Regions from separate parts of the Paenibacillus sp. cl141a genome, predicted to be linked through region 2. Evidence: riboswitches for the same ligand, from Rfam matches in the RefSeq annotation. Region 2 holds a riboswitch; the other holds the start of a gene.
The links. A riboswitch is a leader RNA that binds a small molecule or an ion and turns the genes downstream of it on or off. The one in region 2 is predicted to bind S-adenosylmethionine.

Region 1: it holds a riboswitch for S-adenosylmethionine, as region 2 does, so the genes downstream of both, BMX45_RS05265 (methionine ABC transporter ATP-binding protein) here and metA (homoserine O-acetyltransferase MetA) in region 2, are expected to answer to the same signal.

The regions. Positions count from the first base shown of each region.
Region 1 covers NZ_FNZO01000002.1:43,936-47,357, forward strand. The annotation lists gene BMX45_RS05260 (Cthe_2314 family HEPN domain-containing protein) at 430-1,149, shown strand; SAM riboswitch class I at 1,271-1,417, shown strand; gene BMX45_RS05265 (methionine ABC transporter ATP-binding protein) at 1,525-2,541, shown strand; gene BMX45_RS05270 (methionine ABC transporter permease) at 2,541-3,209, shown strand; gene BMX45_RS05275 (MetQ/NlpA family ABC transporter substrate-binding protein) at 3,276-3,422, shown strand, end outside.
Region 2 covers NZ_FNZO01000002.1:407,386-410,807, forward strand. The annotation lists gene corA (magnesium/cobalt transporter CorA) at 1-607, opposite strand, end outside; SAM riboswitch class I at 1,050-1,178, shown strand; gene metA (homoserine O-acetyltransferase MetA) at 1,310-2,227, shown strand; gene BMX45_RS07045 (PLP-dependent transferase) at 2,252-3,422, shown strand, end outside.

The sequences.
Region 1 (3,422 bases), 360 kb from region 2:
GGAAGAACGCCGATCATTCCGTTAAGAAAATCCTATATTCTATAGCATACATGCATGCAAAGTCCCCGGACCGGAGTTCGAGGGCTTTGTTGTATAGAAATGAATGGAGCTTCCGGCAGCCGTATCGAAAAGGTTTGATAAGGCAACGAATTTGTTTATATTTAATAACACCGGAGAAATCACAAGTCGCTCCATGCTATGGAGTTGTCTTCCCGTTTCGGGGGCATCCTAACAGGACGAGCCCGGATTGGCGCAGCAGATGATGACAGTCATGGGATGCCCAAGGGCCTGATGGCGATCCGGATGAGTTGCCCCCGCGCGAGGATATCGCCGTGAAGACGGCCGCTGAGCGCTGGAATGACTATATTGGCATTGGCAAAATCGAGATCAAGAACCAAGGTTAATCTGATAACGCGAGGGGGTACCGCCATGCTTCGAATGTTACTTGGGGAACAGCCCCGGCAGAACAACGGCCTGCTTGAGGAAGCCATTGAATCGATGGTGAAGACAACCCGGCTGCTGCAGGAGGAAATGGATAAAAATCAGGATCCGACGCATGATTTTCGCAAGCTGGAGATCTGGACCCGGGGACTGATCGTCTCCCTGGATGAGCTGGAGCAGAGCTGGAATGCGGCCAAGCATTTCAGTCAATCGGTCCAATCGGGTTACATCGATGATATGTCGATTCAGGAGCAAGGGGAATATCAACGATATGTGTATTTTTACAAAAACGGCTTCATCCGCGTATTCTCGATCCTTGACAAGTTGGGCACGGTGCTGAACGATTTGTTTGATCTGCATACTTCCAAGGTAAAGGCGCATTTTTCTTATTTTACGGTTCTGCGGCAGTTCAGATTTTTGAAGGCCCACGGTGAGCTGGCCGAAGAGCTGGAAGCGATCAAGGATCGCTACAAAGCGCCGCTGAACGCGCTCCGCAAAAGGCGCAACGCTGAAATTCATTACATGAACTCCGAGATGCAGGATGATTTGTGGCAGCGCCATCAAGGGCTGTCCGACAAAATCGAGCTGGAGGATATCGACAAGCACCTGGACGATCTCCAACAGGGCATCGATATGGTATGCCGCACCCTGGCCGCTTCGTATAAATATACGAACAAGCTGTGGGCTGAAAATGGAGTGCGGGCTTAGGCACAAAATCGCCATGAAATTCCTTTTGACAAAAGCCTGAAAAGAATCTATACTAACTATTGCATTCATTAAATGTTATCAAATCAGATCAATTTAATCGGAAAAATTTCATATCGATGTTTTCTTATCGAGAGAGGCGGAGGGACAGGCCCGATGAAGCCCGGCAACCGACTTCTTGCGTACCATTGCTTAATGCGATGACGCTTGGAGTGACATGGTGCTAATTCCTTCAAAGCTAGGGGATACCTTCAGCTTTGACAGATGAGAAAAGGCGTTGACTTTTACGTAAAGAGGGCCCTTTTTGATTCTACAAAAAGAGGCTCTTTTCTTTTGGGTAAATAGATATGAAGCTAAGGAAAAAGGAGGATAATCGGATTGATTGAGCTCAAGCAATTGACGAAGCAGTACGGAAAAGCCGGGTCATTAACAACTGCGTTGTCCGAATTGGATTTGTCGATTGAAAAAGGAGAAATTTTCGGAGTGATCGGACACTCCGGTGCAGGGAAAAGTACATTGATCCGCTGCATCAATTTACTGGAGCGTCCCACCTCCGGCGAGGTGTGGGTGAACGGCAAAAATTTGACGTCGCTCGGCAAGAAGCAGCTTCAGGCGGAGCGCCGCAAAATCGGGATGATCTTTCAGCACTTTAACCTGCTGTCTTCCGCGACGGTGTACGATAACATTGCGTTTCCGCTGCGTCTGATCAAGACGCCGAGGGCCGAATTGGAGCGCAAAGTATCCGAGCTGCTGGCTTTGGTCGGCTTGGAGGCGCATCGCGACAAATATCCGTCCCAGCTGTCAGGGGGCCAGAAGCAGCGGGTGGGCATCGCCAGGGCGCTCGCGAGCGATCCCGAAATGCTGCTATGCGACGAGGCCACTTCGGCCCTTGACCCGCAAACGACGGATTCGATTCTGCGCCTGCTGCTGGACATTAACAAAAAGTTTCATCTGACGATCGTGTTGATTACCCATGAGATGCACGTCATTCAGAGCATATGCGACCGGGTCGCCGTTATTCATCAGGGCGGCATCGTAGAGCAAGGACCGGTAACGGAAGTGTTCCTGAAGCCGAAGCATGAAGTGACGCAGGAATTCATCCGCCAGGAGATGGACAGCGGCGAAGCGCTGCGGCTGGCTATGCAGGGTCAGGTAAACGGCCCTTCAAGAGCGGTTCAAATCACGTTCCTGGGGTCGAAAACGTACGAATCGATCCTGTCCCATACGGTTCATGAGACGGGCGTGAATTTTGCGATTCTGCAGGGTACGATCTCAACGCTCAAAGATACGCCGTACGGCCAGCTCATCGTCCGTTTCGAAGGGGAAGAGCGCGCGATTGAAGATACGATCCGGAAGCTGCTTGAACAAGGACTAGACGTGGAGGTGATTCATTGATGTTCGGACTAGATTTTACCCAGATCGACTGGAAAGAGATATGGACGGCAACATTGGATACCCTGCGGATGCTGGGGGCTTCGGCCTTGTTCAGCTTCATCATCGGACTGCCGGTCGGCGTGCTGCTCTACATGGCCGCAAGATCCACGTCCGGGTTGGTACGCTTCGGTTACACGATCCTGTCGTTCATTGTCAACATCCTGCGCTCGGTTCCGTTCATTATCTTGATCGTGGCGATGATTCCGATTACGAAGTCGATCGTAGGTGTTTCGTACGGCGTGCTGGGCACCATTCCGCCGCTGGTGATCGGCGCTGCTCCATTCTTTGCAAGGCTCGTGGAAACGGCTTTGAATGAAGTGGATAAAGGCGTGATTGAGGCGGCTCATGCCATGGGCTCCTCGACAAGCCAAATCGTATGGAGGGTGCTCCTTCCGGAGGCGCGTCCGGGCCTATTAGCCGGGATGACGATCACGATTGTAACCCTGGTATCATATACCGCGATGTCCGGTCAAGTCGGGGGCGGCGGTTTAGGGGATTTGGCCATCAAGTATGGTTATTACCGTTATGAGACCGAGATCATGATTCTGGCTGTCGTGCTGATGATTGTCCTGGTCCAGCTGCTGCAGATGGCAGGAGATCGTCTGGTGCGGCATTTTACAAGAAAATAACGGATTGATGAGGCTTCAAGAAAGACAACATATAAATCATATATTTTTCGGAGGGAGACTTTTAGAATGAAAAAATGGACATTGGCATTGATCAGTTTGACCTTGGTTACGGTGCTGGCTGCATGCGGCAGCAAGCCTGCGGATAACGCAACTGAACCGGGAGGAACAACAGGCGGCGGCGCACCAGAAACCGTGACCTTGAAAGTAGGCGCT
Region 2 (3,422 bases):
TCAGCCGAAGATCTTTTTTGTTGAGCGTATTGATAACTTCCTTCTGAGGTCCAAGCACCTTTTTCAACCAAAGAATCTCGCTTCGCAGACCGATGATCTCGCTAAGATGGGATTTTTTGGTATGCATCAGAATGTCTTCCTCCAGCTTTTCAATCCGCGCTTCAATTCGGTCCCCTACGGAGAAGTAGTTGTCCGTGACGAGGTCGATCAAGAGATAGAGGAAGCGGTCAGGCGTGCTGACTTCATCCTCCCAGAGAAGCGGTTTGACGGTGCGAAGCTCGTGGATCTTTTGCTTGGTCACCGTAATAATAAAATGCCTGCCCAGGAAAACATTCAATGCCCGAAGGAAAATCTCTTCATCGTCAAACCGGATGCTGTTCACGACGATAAAATAGTGGTTCTCGTATATTTCAATTTTGGGACGCTGCTCCTCTTCGCTGAGGCAATCCTCAACGGCAAGATCATGCAGGGAGAAGAGGGGCTGCAGTTCAGCTAAATCATCCACGTCCGCATCCAGCCAGTAGAAGCCGCTGGCCGGAGCTGTCAGCGTCATTTCGATGTCATCAACAGGGGTAAATACGCCCGAATCGACCAACCGGATTTTCATCTGATATCACTCCTTTGTCTAATCCAAGCTGCTTAAGTCAAGCAGTTAAGGCACAGGATATCAGCCCACCGGTGTACGGGCATAAATCGAGGAAGGTTAGAATACGATAAAAAGCGCATGAAAAATAACGCTGCCCTCTGCCGGTAAGCTGATCTTGATCCTATGCGGTTGTGCGTCTTGTGCATCCAGTTTCTGGCTCGGGTCACCGTCCATCTTCCATGTCACCTCTTTCATACTCGGTTTTAAACAGCACTTGTCTAGTATAACGCCGGGTGTAGGACCTTTCAAGTGAAATCCGGAGCAGTCCAAGGGCCATGATATAAGGTATGGAAACCTTTGGTGAAGTGTGACAAACTCATGAAAAGGTTCTTGACGAAAAATTGAGGATGATTTAAAGTAGGTATCAATTACGAAACAATTCCAAACAACTGAATAAAGCGAAATCTTATCAAGAGCAGGTGGAGGGACTAGCCCTATGAAACCCGGCAACCGGCGGCAACATCGCACGGTGCTAATTCTTGCAGGAGATACGACGATTGTATAAGCCGTTGTATAGCCTGACAGATGAGAGAGGCGCATTGTGATACGTATATGATGACCTTTCTCTACTTCGAGAAAGGTCTTCTTGCGTTTATACAGTCTAACGCTCTTTCTCACAGCTTTATGGATGTATCATTTCATATTTCGAAGGAGTGAGCCGAGATGCCAATTAAAATTCCGGATGCCCTGCCGGCAAAGGAAGTTCTGGCTGGAGAAAACATTTTTGTCATGGATGAGAGTCACGCGTTTCATCAGGATATCCGCCCGCTGCGGATTGCGATCCTGAATTTGATGCCAACCAAGGAAACGACAGAGACCCAGCTGCTGCGATTGATCGGGAACTCCCCGCTCCAGGTGGATGTCGTCCTTCTTCACCCGAGTTCCCACGTATCGAAGAATACGTCGGCCGAGCATTTGAAATCATTTTACAAAACCTTTGAAGAAGTGAAGAACCGTCGTTTTGACGGCATGATCATTACAGGAGCTCCGGTCGAGCAGCTGGAGTTCGAAGAAGTGAATTACTGGGATGAGCTTACTGAAATTTTTGAATGGACCAAGACGCATGTGACCTCTACGCTCCATATCTGCTGGGCGTCGCAAGCCGGGCTTTATTATCATTACGGCGTGCCGAAATACAGCCTCGAGGAAAAATGCTTTGGCGTGTTTCCGCATACGATCAATGAAGCGTGTACCAAGCTGCTCCGCGGATTTGACGAAATGTTCTTTGTCCCGCATTCCCGTCATACGGAAGTTCGGCGCGAAGACATAACAGGCGTGGACGATTTGGTTATCTTGTCCGAGTCCGAGGAAGCAGGGATTTATTTGGTATCAAGCCGGGACGGCAAGCAGATTTTTGCCACAGGGCATTCCGAGTATGATGCGGACTCCCTGAAATGGGAGTATGACCGGGACGTTGCCAAAGGCATGGACATCGCGCTGCCTCGCAACTATTATCCGAACGATGATCCAACAAGAACGCCTCCGTCCATATGGCGCGCGCATGCAAACTTATTATTCACTAATTGGCTCAATTACTATGTATATCAGGAAACGCCATATGACATCGGTCCGCAAATATAAAAGCGTACGGGAGGAGAGTTTGTGATGGAGAAGAAACCTTTGAATATAGAGAGCCGGCTGGCACAGATCGGATCGGTGCAGGAACCGGTAACCGGCGCTGTGAATTTTCCGATTTATCAGGCTACGGCATACCGCCATCCTAAATTAGGCCAGAGCACGGGGTTTGATTATGCCCGCACCAAGAATCCGACCCGTTCGGTGCTCGAGGATGCTTGCGCCGAGTTGGAATCCGGTGACGCCGGCTTTGCCTGCAGCTCGGGCATGGCGGCCCTTCAGACGATTTTTGCGCTGTTCGGTCAAGGCGACCACCTGATCGTATCGCTCGATCTGTACGGAGGAACGTATCGGCTGCTGGAGCGGATCATGTCCAAGTTCGGGGTAACGGCAACCTACGTGGATACAAACGACTTGGATGCGCTGGAAGGATCCAGACGACCGAACACGAAGGCCGTATTTATCGAAACGCCGACGAATCCGCTCATGATGGTTACAGATATCGAAGCCGTCTGTACGTGGGCAAGACGCCATCAATTGATCAGCATCGTGGATAATACGCTGCTAACCCCGTATTTCCAGAGACCCATCGAGCTTGGGGCGGATATCGTCATACATAGCGCCACCAAGTATCTGGGAGGGCATAACGATGTGCTGGCAGGCATTATCGTGACGAAGGGCAAGGAATTATCCGAGGAGATGGCCTTCCTTCATAACTCCATCGGGGCGGTGCTGAGTCCTTCCGATTCCTATCAGTTAATGAGGGGAATGAAGACACTCGCGCTTCGCATGGACCGACACGAATCGAATGCAACCGCGGTGGCAACCTTTTTGACAAGCCACCCGGCGATCGGCGAGGTATATTACCCGGGGCTGCCGGATCATCCGGGGCATGAGATCCAGAATCGCCAATCCAGCGGCAACACGGGCATTTTCTCCTTCAAGGTGAAGGACGCCCGCTATGTCGAGCCGGTGCTGCGGCACATCAAACTGATTGCATTCGCAGAAAGCCTCGGAGGTGTCGAGTCCCTGATGACATACCCGGCCGTCCAGACCCATGCGGACATCCCGCTTGAGATTCGGGAAGCGATCGGCGTGGACGACCGCTTGCTTCGGTTCTCGGTCGGCATCGAGCATGCGGATGACCTGATCGCGGATTTGGATGCTGCGCTGGGCGCGGCTATGGCAGAAGTGGAAGGGA